3 regions of the Desulfitobacterium dichloroeliminans LMG P-21439 genome follow, and region 1 is predicted to be linked to each of the others. Evidence: riboswitches for the same ligand, from Rfam matches in the RefSeq annotation. Region 1 holds a riboswitch; each other region holds the start of a gene.
What was found. A riboswitch is a leader RNA that binds a small molecule or an ion and turns the genes downstream of it on or off. The one in region 1 is predicted to bind glycine.

Region 1 (5,613 bases):
TTGCCGAGACAGTGCCAGTTTTTTCGCTAAAGCTACTGCAAGTGGGGATGTTTCCTCATAATAAGGGAGCGATCTTCTTGGCACCTAACTTACCGGATAAGCTTTTCCAGATCCACAGAGATTTACACAAAATGCTGGGGGCATGGGATGAGCATAGCTGGGATTATTATAAACCCCAAGACTGGTACCCCCATTGCACTCTTTCCTTAGAGACTCCAATAGGGGAGATTCCAGAGGTTCTGAGAGAGCTTCTCAAGATTTTTCAGCCTATTGATATAACCATCGAAGCGATTGGGATGGTATCCTTAGAACCCATCGACTACCTATGTGAGTTTTCTTTGCATCAACACATGGATAATTAAATTGTAAAAATCTGATTAGGTTGGGTTATGGTGAGGATATGGGTGGGTGAAGAGGCTAATTTTTGGGCGAAAATTTGAAGGGGTTCATACTGATCCCAAAAGTGCATGGGGACAAGAATGTGAGGCTTAAGCTCCTGAATAAAATACTCAGCACCAATGGAGTAATACTGCTCTAATCTGGGGTCGACCGGGAAGAAGGCTAAATCAATGGACTCACCTTTTATTTTGGCGATTTCTTCTTTGAATATCCTCTCGGCGTTTTCAATAGCTTCCGGAGGCTCTCCCCACCAATGCCACCAGTTGAGGTCCCCAGCATGAAAGATACGGAACCCCTCTGGGTCAACATGTTCCACGAGAAAAGAAATCCCTGCATCGGTGGAGCCATAGGCCTTAATTCTAAGATCATCTAAACGGGTCTCATCATAGGGTGAAAGGAAGGTAATGTTTTCGGTAGAGGGGGGAAGATTAGGATTCCCCTTGATGTCCGAGCTCAAAATATAGTGGATATGGGGATGCTCTTTCTGCCATAGGAATATTTCCGGATTGAAATGGTCCTGATGGACATGGGACGTAAAGACATAGATTTTTTTAGTCGCTGGGAATTGGATGGGACCTTCATAATAGTCAAAGACCAGAAGGGACTGGTCTGACTCCACTATGAAACCACTGTGACGGATATATTCAATGGTTAAGCCAAAGCTTTTTACAGGAGTTTTCATGAGACGCCTCCGTTCCTTAGATATTAAAAAGATGTTTGTGTTCTCTCTTAAAAATTACTACACTATGGATGAGGGTGCAATATGAAGATAAGTCAACATGAAAAAAGGGGGATTATGCTATGAAGTTTAAATTTACCCACAATAATTTTAATGTGCTGAATCTCGAGAAAAGCCTAGCTTTCTATCAAGAAGCCCTAGGATTCAAGGAAGTAAGGAGAATTGCCCCGGAAAGCGGTGAATTTATCCTCGTCTACTTAGGTGACGGAGTAAGTACCCATACCCTGGAACTTACTTGGCTAAGAGACCGGAATGAACCCTATAATCTTGGTGAAAATGAATTTCATCTCGCCCTCATGGTGGATGATTACGAAGCTGCTCATGAGCATCATCAAAAGATGGGCTGCATCTGTTACGAAAATGAAGCGATGGGGATATATTTTATTAACGATCCCGACAATTATTGGCTAGAGATTTTGCCGGGTTCCAAGACCTAATGAGCAATTGTCTGACCTCACCGATGGAGAATTAAAAGCGAAAGGGTCCTGATTTACACTAGGTAAATCAGGACCCTTCTTTGTTAGAATCAGAACTATTTTCAGTGATTATTTATTCTCGATGACAGGGATAGGCTCCTTTGAGATTTCATCCAAACAATCTTCCCAGAGATACTTCTTCGTCTCTGATACAATCACACCGCTTAAAAGCAAGAGGGCTATAAGGTTTGGAATGGCCATCATTGCGTTCATGGCATCAGCAAGATCCCAGACGAATTGGAGGGTGACAATCGAGCCCAGGAAGACGGCTAGTACCCAGAGAAGGCGATAAGGAAGAATACCCTTTTTGCCCAAGAGGTATTCAACGGCTCGTTCACCATAATAAGACCAACCGAGGATTGTCGAAAATACGAAGGTTAAGAGTCCAAAGGTTAAAACGATTGAACCAACGACAGGAATCTCATTAAAGGCCATCGTTGTTAAATCGCCACCCTTTAACCCTTCTGCAGCGGTTGGATTTTTGATGATACTGCTGACGACAACCAGACCGGTCATTAAGCACACGACAACGGTATCCCAAAAGGTTCCCGTAGCCGAGACGAGAGCTTGACGAACTGGGTTTCTCGTTTGAGCAGCTGCGGCCACGATGGGAGCGGAACCTAAACCGGATTCATTAGAGAAAAGACCGCGGGCGATACCATAACGAGCGGCCATGATGACACTGGCACCGACGAAGCCGCCGCCGGCAGCGGTCGGAGTAAAGGCGGATTCACAAATCAAAGTAACGGCAGGCCATACGTATTGGGAATTCATAATCAGAATGATGATACAACCTAGGACGTAGGCAATCGCCATAAAGGGGACGAACTTTTCACAGACGCGAGCGATGGATTTTACCCCGCCAATGATGACAATTCCTGTCAGGGAAGCTAAGAAAATGCCCGTAATAATGGGATTGATCTGGAATTGGTTATCCAGCATACCGGAGATAGAATTAGCTTGAGTCATATTACCAATACCAAAGGCAGCAATGGATGTAAAGATGCTGAACAGAACCGCGAGCCATTTCATGCCCAGGCCTCTTTCTAGGGCATACATAGGACCGCCGAGCATAGTGCCATCCGATGTTTTGACCCGATATTTTACAGCAAGTAAGGCCTCGCCATATTTGGTGGCAATACCGAATACCCCAGTCAGCCAGCACCAAAGCACAGCGCCGGGGCCACCCAGGGCAACTGCCGTTGCTACGCCGACGATATTACCGGTACCGATGGTTGCCGCCAGAGCAGTCGTCAGGGCCCCGAATTGGCTGACATCTCCAGCAGCATCTGGGTCCTTCGTGAGAGAAAGTTTAATCCCTTTGAAAATATACCTCTGTATGAAACGAGTACGGAAGGTGAGGAATAAGTGCGTACCAAACAGCAAAACAAGAATCGGTGGTCCCCAGAGGTAGCCGTTCAACCAGATGATAAAGTTATGCAAGGCCTCCATAGTTTTTTCTCCTCCTTTAATCTAGGTATCTGCCCCTGCAACCACCAAACGGGGTTGCGCTTTCTATATAAAAAAGAGCCAATCGTAGTGATTGACTCTGAGTAGGCGGATGATGGGTGCAAAATAGGAGAATGCTTAATAGCAATCCCTAGTTAACCTCTGTCCTTTTGCCTGAGAGATTTACAACACATCATTGTATTGCCCCTTCGGCGCCCTTAATTGAGTCTCTCCAGAGTGCTGTCAATTTCCGGTCTTCGACAGGTTCCTGTCACCTGAAAGTTTTGCTTCTTCGGCGGGCGTGAGCCCTTCTCCCGTAAATCTCATCCAGCAAATATTAAGTTAATGATTATCTGACTTTTCTGATTTGTTCAGCATCTTTAAGGAGATATTTATTATTATAAATAAACTATCCATTTTATTCAAGATATTTTAAGAAGAAGAGCTGTAAGTAAAAAATAATTTTTCGAGTGCATCCTAACTCGATGACTTGCCTGAAATCCACAGAAGGATGCCAATAAACCATGGAGGTAGCATAGAGGAAGTAGATATTGCGACTACAGATATTTACTTATTTTAGGAAATAGTATATACTAAGGACAGTGTGTAATCCCTTTTTTTCGAAATTCATAACCATTATTAGCGGCTATCTGGCGATAGTCGCTCTATATTTATCACAAGAAAAGGAAGGTTCAGGAGAAATGAGAAGGAAAATTAGTATCACAGCCGTTGATCAGGAGCGTCTCTTAAAACTTATCAATAAGGAGAGAGAGTTTGGCAGCGCTAAAAACCAGGATTACCTAAAAAATCTTGAGCAGGAATTGAATAATGCGGATGTGGTATCCTCTGCAGAAATTCCTCGTGATGCCATTACTATGAATACCCAAGTAATGCTTAAGGATATGGAGTCAGGAGAAGAAACTACATATACCTTGGTTTATCCTGAGGATGCTGATTTATTGGAGGATAAGATTTCCGTCCTTGCCCCTGTAGGGACAGCTATACTTGGTTATCGTCAAGGGGATACCATTGACTGGAAAGTCCCTGATGGCGTGGTTCGCCTCAAAGTCGAAAAGATTGTTTATCAACCTGAGGCTGCCGGAGACTATGATTTATAGGCCTTAGAACATTCTACAGGAAAGGTTGATATCCATGGACAACGAAAACAAATCTTCCAATTTTCTACGTCATATAATTCTTGAGGATCTGCGGTCAGGAAAAGTAGATCATATCTATACACGGTTCCCCCCCGAACCTAATGGGTATTTACATATTGGACATGCAAAATCCATCTGTTTAAATTTTGGCTTGGGTGACGAATTTAAAGGGAAAACAAACTTGCGTTTTGATGATACTAACCCGGTCAAGGAAGATACGGAATACGTCGAGTCAATTAAAGAAGATGTAAAGTGGCTGGGATTTGAATGGGATAATCTTTTCTTCGCCTCTGATTATTTTGAGGAGATGCATAAAAGGGCAGTGCTCTTGATTAAGAAGGGTAAGGCTTATGTTTGCGATTTAACAGCTGAAGAGATGCGTAAAAGCCGTGGTACCCTGACGGAAGCTGGTCAAGAAAGTCCTTATCGGAACCGAAGCGTGGAAGAGAACCTCGACCTATTTGCAAGAATGAGGCAAGGAGAATTTAAGGACGGAGAAAAGATTCTGCGGGCGAAAATTGATATGTCCTCACCGAATATCAACCTGCGTGATCCGGCGTTGTATCGGATTGCCCATGCAAGCCATCATAATACAGGGGATACCTGGTGTATTTATCCCATGTACGATTTTGCCCATCCTTTGGAAGACGCTATCGAAGGAATAACTCATTCCATTTGCACCTTAGAGTTTGAGGATCATCGTCCTCTCTATGACTGGGTGGTAAGGGAATGTGAGATGGAAAATACCCCGCATCAATATGAATTTGCCCGCTTGAATATGACCAATACAGTTATGAGCAAGCGTAAACTAAAACAGCTGGTGGATGAGAAAGTTGTGGATGGGTGGGATGATCCTAGGATGCCGACCATCTCAGGATTGCGACGTCGGGGCTATACCCCAGAGGCCATTCGTGCCTTTGCTCAAGCCATCGGTGTGGCCAGATCAGAAAGTTTAGTTGATTCAAAAATGTTGGAGCACTTTATTCGTGAGGACCTGAAGCTCAGAGTACCTCGACCCATGGCGGTGATCAGACCCTTGAAAATCGTCATCACCAATTACCCAGAGGGTCAAGTGGAGATGCTGGATGCCGATAATAATAAAGAGAATCCAGAGATGGGCAAACGCCAGATTCCTTTCTCTCGCGAAATCTTCATAGAACAAGATGATTTTATGGAAACACCTCCGCCAAAATACCATCGACTTTATCCGGGTAACGAGGTGCGCTTAATTGATGCTTACTTCATTAAGTGTGAAGAGGTCATTAAGGATGAAGTGGGTACTATTGTAGAGATTCATTGTACTTATGATCCGGAAACTAAAAGTGGCACCGGATTCACCGGGCGTAAGGTAAAGGGAACTATTCATTGGGTAGAAGCTACTCAGGCAGTTCCT
Region 2 (5,613 bases), 750 kb from region 1:
TTAGGTAACGGTGTGGATCCCTTACAAGTAGCCAAGGATATGGGTGCAGATATCCTCAGACTCTGGGTTTGTTCAACAGACTACAAAAACGACGTTGCAGCCTCGCCGCGGATTATGAAACAGATGACGGAAGCCTATCGTAAGATCCGTAACACCTTAAGATTCTTGCTCAGCAATCTCAATGACTTTGACCCTGTTAAGGATCGGGTCGCTTATGAGGAGTTGCCGGAAATCGACCGCTGGGCTTTGCTCCAACTGGGCAAAGTTATCGACCGTGTTTTGCAGGGATATGAAAAATATGAATTTCACTGGGTCTATCATACCGTTCATAACTTCTGTGCGGTAGAATTGAGCGCTATTTACTTGGATGTCGTCAAAGATCGCCTTTATGTAGAAGGTAAGGATTCCGCTCTGCGTCGCGCTTCTCAGACCGTACTCTATGATGTCCTTGATGCTCTTGTGCGCCTGATTGCTCCAGTATTAACCTTTACGGCAGATGAGATTTGGCCATATATCCCCGCCGTAGCTGAAGGCTCGAATATCCAAACCGAGGAAATGCCAAAAGTAAATCCCCGCTGGATGGATGAAGTTTTGGAGAAGAAATGGGACACTCTATTGGCTGTGCGTTCTGAAGCGACAAAAGCTCTCGAAAAGGCTCGTCAAGATAAGCTAATTAACCATTCTTTGACAGCTCGAGTCGAGATTTACCCGAATGCTGAACTCGAAGTATTCTTGAAGGCTATTCCGAACTTGGCGGAGATTTTTATTGTCTCTGAGGTTTATGTTCACCAGGCAGGAGAGGGAAAACCAGAAGGAATCACCATGGCGGAATCTATGGAAGAGCTTGGTATCGCAGTGAGCTCGGCAGCCGGTGAGAAATGCGAACGTTGCTGGATTTATGATACTAAAGTGGGTCAAGACCAAGACCATCCGAACTTATGCCCAAGATGCGCATCGGTGGTAAGCCATCTTTAAAACTTAGGTACTTGATTGCTTAGTTGCTAAAAAGACTTCCTGGAACCTACCAGGTAAGTCTTTTCTTTATATTAAAACCCAAATTAAAGTAGTTATTCACAATTAATTCCTCGAAATTATGGACAATTATTAGAAAAGTTAGTATTATTAAAAATGGTATTAGTATTGCGCGTTTTTAAATACTTTACGGCCCATTAAGGAGTTGACCCTAAGACGCACAGCAGAGGTGGGAGAGGGATTATGAAAAAAATTACGGCAAATCTGGCCAACCGAATTGTTGATTTAATTTACTCGGAAAGTGGGTACCATGGCATCGTCTGTGACCCCCAAGGCATTATTATCGCTGACTCAGCAAAGATACGTCTGGGAGTTTTACATACGGGCGCCCAGCGCATTATGAATACTTCAATCAACGAAATCAAAATTACAGCGGAAGATGAAGCCAATAGTTCAGGACAGGTCCGTGAGGGTTTGAATTTGGCGATTTTTTTAGAAGAAGAGAAAGTGGGTACCTTTGGAGTTGCAGGACCTCTTGCCATCGTATCTCCTGTAGCTAAGGTTGCGGCAGCCATGGTTGCTTATTTGCTGCGTGATGAAGAGCTGAAAGACATTCTTAAGAAGCATGTCGATCATATAGGGGAGTCTATAGAGCAAGCCGCAGGAGCCCTGGAAGAAATGGCTGCCTCTTCTGAGGAGGTTGCCAGTGTGAGCCAGACCGTGGCTACTGTCGCCCAAGAGGCTAAGCAGCAAGTAAAGGCTACAGAAGGGGTCACTGAATTTATTCGTCGTGTGTCGAAGCAAACGAATCTTTTAGGACTTAATGCGGCGATTGAAGCAGCCCGGGCCGGTGAACTGGGTAAAGGGTTCTCGGTGGTAGCCGGTGAAGTTCGAAAGCTAGCCGACGAAAGCAATCGTTCAGCTAATGAGATCAATGAGCTGTTGATGAAGTTTCAAGAAACCATGGAGGAAATCGTCAAGGGTGTATTCCAGAACAATGTGATTGCCCAAGAGCAAGCAAAAGCTACTCAAGAAATCGCTATGATGGTTCAAGAATTACAGCAGGTGGGCAATGATCTGAATGGTATCGCTCACAAGCTTTAAGAGGTAGACCATCGTTGATTCTACATAATAATTATTAGAATATAGGGGCAATGGTGTAGACGAATCTCCATTAGCTGACTATAATGAAAGCAGATAATCGAATAGGTTTCGAATGATTCCAGTAGGAGAGACTCATAGGTGAGCGCCGAAGGAGAAACGGCCAGAATGTCGCATCTATTCTGGGGGAAACTCTCAGGCAAAAGTACTGCTGGAAGACGAAACTCTGGAGAGCTTCTCAGATGAGAACACCAAAGGGGTAGCCGCAAGGTAATCTCTCAGGTTAAAGGACAGAGGTAACGCGACGCGTTATTCCCTCTGTTTTTTTATTTGTGTTCATCTTTTAAGCTGAATTAGCAAATACTCATACTTTAGGAGGTGGCTGAAGTGACAGAACTGAAAAGAACTCCGCTCTATGAAGAACATCAAAGGTTGGGAGCCAAGCTCATTGATTTTGGCGGTTGGGAGATGCCTGTCCAATATGCAGGAGTTATCGAAGAACACAAGGCCGTGCGCAATCAGGCAGGACTCTTTGATGTCTCTCACATGGGTGAAGTGGAGGTCGAGGGTCAGGATGCGCTTCCCTTTATTCAGTACATACTTACCAATGATCTATCCCGCCAGCAGGATGAGCAGATTCAATATTCCCCCATGTGCTATCCGGATGGAGGGATCGTAGATGATCTGCTCGTGTATCGGCTTCGTGAGAGTCATTACTTAATCGTCGTCAATGCCTCTAATACGGATAAAGATTTTGCTTGGATGCAGGAACAAGCTCAAGACTTTACCGTGAATCTGGTGAATCGTTCCCAAGAGTATGCGCAATTGGCCATACAAGGGCCCCAAGCGGAGAGGATTCTGCAAAAGTTGACAGGCATGGATTTGCAGGAAATTAAGTATTACTGGTTCAAGCAAGGGGAAGTGGATGGCGTTCCTTGTCTGGTTTCACGGACGGGGTATACGGGGGAAGATGGGTTTGAAGTTTACTTATCCCCTGAACAGGCATCACAAATGTGGCGGAGAATCTTAGAAGTGGGAAGTGAAGAAGGTGTGCAGCCCATCGGGCTCGGGGCTCGCGATACTCTACGTTTTGAGGCTCGCCTACCCTTATACGGCAACGAATTAGGTCCTGATATTACTCCTTTGGAAGCAGGACTTGGCTTCTTTGTAAAGATGGAGAAAAAGGATTTTATTGGCAAGGAGATTCTTTTGGCTCAGAAGGAAAAAGGTGTGCCCCGTAAGCTCGTCGGCCTAGAGATGATCGAGCGGGGGATTGCTCGTTCCCACTATCCTCTTCATAAGGAGGGTAAAGAAATTGGGTTCATTACTTCAGGCTCTTTTTCTCCTACCTTGAATAAAAACATTGCTTTAGGTCTTATTCCCTCGGAATATGCCCAAATAGGAGAAACACTCGATGTGATGATTCGAGGCAAAGCAGTCAAGGCTCAGATTGTGCCTTCTCAATTCTACAAGCGGCAAAAATAGGGATCTCACCATACCACTAACTTGAGTCGATGCCAGCGAACGTAAGCAATAATCAGGGACTAGAGTCCCGCATTATTAAGGAGGATGAATGTATGAATCCAGTGGAATTAAAGTACAGCAAATCTCATGAGTGGACTAAGGTAGAAGGAAATACGGTAGTTTTAGGAATCACGGAACATGCCCAAGAGAGCTTGGGGGATGTAGTTTTTGTTGAGTTACCGGAGAACGATACGACCGTGGTAACTGGGCAAGCTTATGGAACGGTGGAGTCTGTGAAGGCAGTATCGGATATCATCTCATCAGTCTCTGGCAAGGTCATCGAATTTAATCAAGAGGTCCTCGATTCTCCGGAACTTCTGAATAATGATCCCTATGGCGAGGGTTGGCTGGTTAAAGTAGAAGTGGATGACTTGAAAGATCTAGATGGATTAATGTCTGCCGCAGAATATGAAGCGTTTCTAGCGGAGGAGGGCCATTAACATGAATTATGTGCCGAACACAGTGGACCAGCAAGAACAGATCCTGGCCCGGATTGGAGTCAACTCCATTGAAGAGCTTTTTGCGGATATCCCAGAAAGCGTTCGGCGCCAAGCCCAATTAAAGATTCGGGAAGGTTTGTCTGAATATGAATTGGTGAAGTCGATGCAAGGACTTGCTGCCCAAAATACCACCGTTGAAGAGTATGACTCTTATCTGGGAGCAGGTGCCTATGAGCACTTCATTCCTAGTTATGTGGACCAGCTTCTGCTCCGTTCGGAGTTTTATACGGCCTATACCCCTTACCAACCGGAGATCAGCCAAGGGACCCTGCAAGCGATTTATGAGTTTCAGACCCTTGTTTGCGAATTAACGGGAATGGACGGGGCCAATGCTTCTATGTATGATGGAGCATCCGCCTTAGCTGAAGCAGCCTTAATGGCTTGCGATGCTACCCGTCGCAAGAAAGTGCTCGTGCCGCAAACCCTTCATCCGGAATATCGAGAAGTACTCCAAACCTATCTGCTTCCTCGGGGTGTAGAAATTGAGTCTATCTCCTCCAGCAACGGCGTTCTAAGACTCGATGAATTAGAAGCAGCGCTTAATCAAGAGGTGGGAGCAGTCTTGTTGCAAAGCCCCAATTTTTTTGGAGTTATTGAACAGGCTGAGGAAATTGGCAAGTTAGCCCACGCCAAGGGGGCACTGCTGGTCATGGCGGTGAACCCGGTATCCTTAGGGTTACTCAAATCTCCCGGAGAGCTCGGTGCGGATATCGTGGTGGGCGAAGGACAGCCTTTTGGCAATCCTTTGAACTTCGGAGGTCCTTATCTTGGTTTCTTAGCTTGTCGTGAGAAATACACACGTCGGATGCCTGGGCGGATTGTCGGAGCTACCAAGGATAAAAACGGTAAGAAGGGTTATGTACTCACCTTGCAGGCTCGGGAACAGCATATTCGTAGGGAAAAGGCAGCGTCTAATATCTGTTCGAATGAGGCCCTTTGTGCCCTAGCGTTTACCATTCATCTCTCGGGATTAGGGAAAAAAGGTCTCAAAGAGATGGCGCACCTTAATCTACAAAAAGCCCATTATGCGGCTCAAGAGATTGGGAAGCTCCCAGGAATGTCCTTAGCTTTCAGCGGCCCGTTTTTTCACGAGTTTGTGATCAAAACCGAGATCAGTCCTCAGAAAATCAATGAGCAGCTTTTGCAGCATAAGATTATCGGCGGTCTTGATCTGTCCCGTTTCTACCCGGAACTGAATCAGCATCTTCTTTTCTGCGTCACGGAGACCAAGAGCAAGGAAGATATCGATCGGCTTGTGGCCAGAATGGGGGAGATACAATGAAAACACTAGAACCGCTAATTTTTGACCTGAGTCAGGAGGGTAGGAGTGGAGTCAGCTTGCCTCCCTGTGATGTTCCAGAGGTCTCTTTAGAGACCCTAGTTCCAAGAGAATTCTTAAGAGAACGGGAAGCGGAGCTACCGCAAGTCTCGGAAGTCGATGTGGTCCGTCATTTTACTAGACTGTCCACCTTTAACCATGGGGTGGATACAGGCTTCTATCCCTTAGGCTCATGCA
Region 3 (5,613 bases), 980 kb from region 1:
CTTATTATACCAGACATTTTTCATACACTCCCTTGTACGGATAGTTTTCCGACAACTTCATGATTACATATCTTGCGGTTTTGATTATTTTTGCTGCAAGAAATACATACTTCAAACGAAAGGTCTTTATTTGCTGTCTGTATTCTGAAGAGTCCAAGGAATCAAACTTGAACAACAAAAATAGGTTATATGAAAGCATCATCATTTGAAACACGGCTTCATTCGCCCAAAATGACTTTAGCAAGAGATGACCCACCGCCATGTCGTATTTGGCTTCTTTGATATAGTTTTCAGCATTACCACGCTTTTCATAGTATATAACTACTTTTTCAGAAAGCAAGGTAGTATTTGTTACAAAGAAAAAGTAGTCGTATTCGGAACCTTCTAAAAGTGATAATTGTGCTCTTTCTTTTTCTGGTTTCAGTACGCGAGATACGACAAATCTTCTGTCTTTTTCCCATTTAACTAATTTTGTATACAGTTCTGTAGTTTCTCTACCTTCTTCTCCTTTAACGAATACAATTGATGAATTCGTTGCTTGTGAGGTGAGTGTAGAATAACTTTTGGCTTTAATTAAATATTTGCATCCAAGAGATTCTATCGTTTCGATAATTTTTTCATCAAAGTAGCCACTATCCATTCGAAATAAAATTTCTAAATCGTCTGATTTGATGTTAGCAACAATTTCTTTGATCATTTCCGCAGCACCGTTTGCAGTGTAAGTATTGCCACTTCTTACAAATCCGGTAACATATGCTTTTAATTCGTCGCAAAATGCAAATTGGATATTGTAGCATCGGTTTCCCAGTTTCTTAGGATTATATCCTTTTGACGCACCTTCTTGATGACCTTCTACGTTAATTACACTACTATCAATATCAATCGTAATGGATGTCAATTTACTTTTAGTGAGCAGTTTTTTAAAGACTTTAAAATTAATGTCTCTAAACATTTGGGTTGTCTTGAAGTTGAAGTTTCCTAGAAACCGTGACACTGTTTCAGGTTCTTTTACGGAAATATCAAACTCGTTGACGAGGGGATCATTTTGAAGTAGCTTTAGACGTTCTAACTTATCAATGCCAATGAAGTGACCGCAGAGCATGGTCTTTATATGATTCATCTTGATTTTATTTGTTGAGTCATTATCAAATACGAGGTCATTTTCAATAAAATCAAAAATCCCATTGCTTTTTGCATTCTCAAGGAGCAGAAAAAGACCTGCATTTGATGTTAGATTCTTAGCTTTGAAATCAATTTTATTAATCATAATTAGAACCCCTTTTTACTACTTTTCTTACTATTATTTTACCATATATCGAGTCATAAAAGCTGATAATTTAACATATTTTTGAGCACTTTTCTTTCACCCAATGGGTGAAAGCTGAATTTCGAAGGAACGCATATTTATCAAGGCTTTGATTATGCTTTTTGAAGTACTGACGTAGAATCTAGGAAGTAGATATTCTGTAGGTCCATTTAGGAGTTCTAGACTGCGCGCGTTGCCATTATATAAGAATTCGTAACCCATCTGCTGTGAATTGCTTTCCGGGAGATTCATTGTATAGATAAATCCTGAAGCTATCTTGCCTTGAAATACGCTACGTTGGCCTTCATTATAGCTTAGGTTAGAGAAATACAACCGTTCTAAAAAAGAGCGCATTTCTCCGGTAACATTGCCGAAGTAGATTGGGGAACCCAGCAACAGGACATCACTTATGAGGATTTTCTCTAAGAGAGGGGTAAGATCATCTTTTAAGGCGCAATGGCCGAGATACTTAGTGTTCCTCTGTTTACATATAAAGCAACTGATACAGCCTTTGAAGTTTAAGTCATAAAGATGAACCAATTCGGTCTCCGCACCGACTGATTGAGCTCCCTTGAGCGCTTCTTGTAAGAGTGTTGCAGTATTCCACTTTTTTCGTGGACTACCATTTACCGCGATGACGTTCATTTTTTATCAACTCCAATTTATTAGTTATTATCTATAACTTCATTATAACAGCTGCGTTTTTGATTGTACTTATTTTTCACTAGCTAACAATTAACTGTGAAGATTATGAGATCAGTTCTGGGTTTGCATTTTTTTAGTGATTGTGTTTATAATACGATATAAGTAAATAGGACTGGATGAAGTTCTCAGGAGTGCATGGGTGTAAAACCGATGGTAAACTGGAAATGGACAGAACTCTGGAGAGTTCCGTAAGGACGCCGAAGGGGCAAGACAGTAGAAGATACTGTCCAATCTCTCAGGCAAAAGGACAGAGAAAAGATTTGGGCGCTTTTGGCTACGATTCTTGCATTAGATGTTGCCGCTTAAATGAATTCTCTTTGCTCACCAGAGTCAAACTTTTAGTTGACTCTTTTTTATTGCTCAAAATGGGAACGATAGAAAATCAAGAAGAAAAGGGGTAAAGGAAATGAGCTTAGAAAGTACTAAAGAAACTTCCAACCGAGTGATTATCTCCATTCTCGGTAAGGATCAGATTGGCATTATCGCTTGGCTGACCGGACGTTTAGCTGAAAAATCCATCAATGTCTTAGATCTCAGCCAAACGATCCTCCAGGGATTTTTCACCATGATTATGATTGTGGATGTCGCCCAAGCGTCCGTATCTTTAGGGGATCTCACCAAGCAGCTGCAGAGTGAGGGAGAACCCCGTGGGTTAAAAGTCAATGTTCAGCATGAAGATATTTTTGAATTCATGCATCGAGTTTAAGGGGGTAAAAGGATGAAAATGCATATCGCTCCCCACGAAATACTTCAAACCATCGAGATGGTTGAGAATGAGAACCTCGATATCCGTACGATCACTATGGGTATTAGCTTGTTGGATTGTGCCGGAGATGATGTTCAGCGTGTGGAACAAAAGATCTATGATAAAATCACTCAGCAAGCGGAGCATCTCGTCAGTGTAGGTGAAAGTCTATCTGCTCGCTATGGAATTCCCATCGTCAACAAGCGGGTTTCCGTAACCCCGATCGCTCTTCTCGGTTCAAGCTTTAACCCGGAAGAAATGGTGCGTTTAGCTAAGGCACTGGACCGAGCGGCAGAGGTAGTGGGAATCAACTTTCTGGGAGGCTTTTCAGCCTTAGTCCAAAAGGGATTAACCAAAGGAGATCGGGCTCTCATCGCGGCGATTCCGCAAGCCTTAGCAGAAACAAAACGAGTTTGCTCCTCGGTAAATATCGGTTCTACGAAAACCGGGATCAATATGGATGCGGTTTTAACCATGGGAGAAGTCATCCTCGAATGCGCTCGACGCACTGCAGACCAAGATGGTATTGCCGCTGCCAAGTTGGTTGTCTTCTGCAATGCGCCGGAAGATAACCCCTTTATGGCTGGAGCCTTTCATGGGGTAGGTGAGCCGGAGACGGTGATCAACGTAGGGGTTAGTGGCCCCGGGGTGGTGGCCCATGCAGTCAAGAAAAGTCCGGAAGCGGATTTAGGGGAAATAGCCAACCTGATTAAACGCACAGCCTTTAAGATTACGCGCATGGGTGAACTCATCGGTCGCGAGGCTTCCAAGGTTCTTAATGTACCCTTTGGGATTGTGGATCTTTCCTTAGCTCCTACCCCAGCTGTAGGGGATAGTGTGGCAGAAATTCTAGAGAATATGGGACTGGAGCGCTGCGGAGCTCATGGAACCACCGCTGCCTTGGCCTTGCTCAATGACGCCGTGAAAAAGGGTGGCGCCATGGCCTCCTCCCATGTGGGAGGGTTGAGCGGAGCCTTTATTCCTGTCTCGGAAGATGCGGGCATGATTCGCGCGGTAGAGGAGGGGGCTTTAAGCATTGAAAAGCTGGAGGCTATGACTTGTGTCTGCTCCGTGGGCTTGGATATGATTGCGATTCCCGGGGATGTCGAGCCGGAGACGATTGCCGGTATTATAGCCGATGAAGCAGCTATTGGGATGATTAATAAGAAGACAACCGCGGTGCGGGTCATTCCCGCCATCGGCAAAAAGGTCGGCGAGCGGGTAGAATTTGGTGGACTGTTGGGAGGAGCTCCGGTCATTAGGCTTAATCCCTTTTCCTCCCGTGACTTTATCCGCCGCGGGGGCAGAATTCCGGCGCCGATCACGAGTCTGTCGAATTAAGTGAAGAGGACATAGCAGATATAGAAAAAGGAACAAGCAGCTTTGATGAACTGCACCCAATTGTTAGACATACCCAACAATTGGAGGTTGGAAATGGTATGATAAACTGGACACTAAGATAAGAGAAAAAGGTGACAGTTTATGAGTAGGAGAAGTTATGGTTGGATCCCTTTTTCCACAAACAAATATTGCATATAAGCTTCTCTTACTTTTCCGTAAAGTAGCCTTGATATAGGAGCGCTTTGATGAGCATATGTAATAAGTTCTCTGCCGTTTATTTCCTGTATACAGCACATATTTACGATACACGAACGGTGCACTTTAACGAACTCTTCACGGCTCAGTAGCTCAGGCTCAAAGTCGGAGAGCGAACCATAGATTTCTTTTACACTGCCATCATTGATGTGAAAATATAGCTTCTTATTGATGACTTCTAAAAACTCTAGCCTACTAAAGGGTATACGCATCACTCCCGAGGCTGTCTTAATATTTAAGGCAGCCTCTTCTTTATGTGAATCCAGAAAAAGGCTATCCAGAACAGGGTAGAGCTTTTCTGGGGCACAGGGTTTGAGTAAATAGTAATAAGCATCGACAGCATAGCTTTCAATTGCAAATTCAGGTGAAGATGTCAAGAAGATAATTCTTACCTCACTGTCAAATCGCCTAATTTCATGAGCTGCCTCCATACCATTTACTCCAGGCATTAGTATGTCAAGTAGTAGGACATCATAGATACCTTTACGCATGGTTTCTAAAAGTTCTATGGCATTGGAGAAAGTCACATATTTCATAGTGGCTTTCTTCTCAGCTTGATATTTTTTCATTAGATTAGTAAGACGAGTAAGCTCTTGTACATCATCATCACAAATAGCAATCTTTAGCACTACGATGCCTCCTAGTGTTAATATAACCCAAGTATATTTTATCATAATAACAGAGAATAGTTTGAATCTTGGTCAAACTTTCAGGACGAAAAAACTACATTTCACGCCCTCAACAGTTTTAGGAAGTTTATTTTGCTATGCTGATAACAAGGTATTTACGCCAAGGAAATTTATGAGAAGAGGAGATTGATCAATGAAAAAGTTATTAGTAGTCCTTATGATAGCGGTTATGTCTTTAAGTCTTATAGGCTGTGGAGGAGATGAGGCTCCGGCTTCTGCGCCAGCTAGCAATCCACCTACAAACGAAGTGCCTGCGGACCAGGTGGCCCAGGTGCAAGCGTTGGCTAATGCAGATTATGCTCAGCTCCAAGAACTAATGGAAGGTATCGTCGAACACCAAAACATGGGACCGGAATTCGCAGCTCTGCGTCAAAAGGTAATCGATGGCCAAGCTGAAGAAAGTGCCCTGTTAGAAGCCACGAAGCAGTTGGCTGATCATGCACAAGCCCTGCTGGAGACTGCGGAAAAAGCGCAGTGGAAGACGGAGTATTATAAGGAGCATGTTGCCCTTCTAACTGCTTCGATTAGAGCCTTAGCTGATGGGGAACGTTTAAGCTATGAAGCGGGTGTAG

Region 2: linked by a shared signal. The riboswitch ahead of gcvT (glycine cleavage system aminomethyltransferase GcvT) and the one ahead of DESDI_RS16900 (alanine/glycine:cation symporter family protein) in region 1 are both predicted to bind glycine.
Region 3: linked by a shared signal. The riboswitch ahead of DESDI_RS04340 (ACT domain-containing protein) and the one ahead of DESDI_RS16900 (alanine/glycine:cation symporter family protein) in region 1 are both predicted to bind glycine.

Annotation. Positions count from the first base shown of each region.
Region 1 covers NC_019903.1:3,576,001-3,581,613, reverse strand. The annotation lists gene DESDI_RS16915 (2'-5' RNA ligase family protein) at 1-362, shown strand, start outside; gene DESDI_RS16910 (MBL fold metallo-hydrolase) at 359-1,081, opposite strand; gene DESDI_RS16905 (VOC family protein) at 1,201-1,575, shown strand; gene DESDI_RS16900 (alanine/glycine:cation symporter family protein) at 1,684-3,066, opposite strand; glycine riboswitch at 3,216-3,309, opposite strand; glycine riboswitch at 3,315-3,390, opposite strand; gene rnk (nucleoside diphosphate kinase regulator) at 3,765-4,181, shown strand; gene DESDI_RS16890 (glutamine--tRNA ligase/YqeY domain fusion protein) at 4,216-5,613, shown strand, end outside.
Region 2 covers NC_019903.1:2,829,742-2,835,354, reverse strand. The annotation lists gene ileS (isoleucine--tRNA ligase) at 1-975, shown strand, start outside; gene DESDI_RS18440 (sugar diacid recognition domain-containing protein) at 1,216-2,076, shown strand; glycine riboswitch at 2,189-2,294, shown strand; glycine riboswitch at 2,296-2,371, shown strand; gene gcvT (glycine cleavage system aminomethyltransferase GcvT) at 2,461-3,558, shown strand; gene gcvH (glycine cleavage system protein GcvH) at 3,651-4,037, shown strand; gene gcvPA (aminomethyl-transferring glycine dehydrogenase subunit GcvPA) at 4,039-5,379, shown strand; gene gcvPB (aminomethyl-transferring glycine dehydrogenase subunit GcvPB) at 5,376-5,613, shown strand, end outside.
Region 3 covers NC_019903.1:934,713-940,325, forward strand. The annotation lists gene DESDI_RS04330 (IS1380-like element ISEcp1 family transposase) at 5-1,267, opposite strand; gene DESDI_RS04335 (flavodoxin family protein) at 1,364-1,951, opposite strand; glycine riboswitch at 2,178-2,272, shown strand; gene DESDI_RS04340 (ACT domain-containing protein) at 2,418-2,717, shown strand; gene DESDI_RS04345 (PFL family protein) at 2,730-4,097, shown strand; gene DESDI_RS04350 (LytR/AlgR family response regulator transcription factor) at 4,253-4,981, opposite strand; gene DESDI_RS04355 (hypothetical protein) at 5,175-5,613, shown strand, end outside.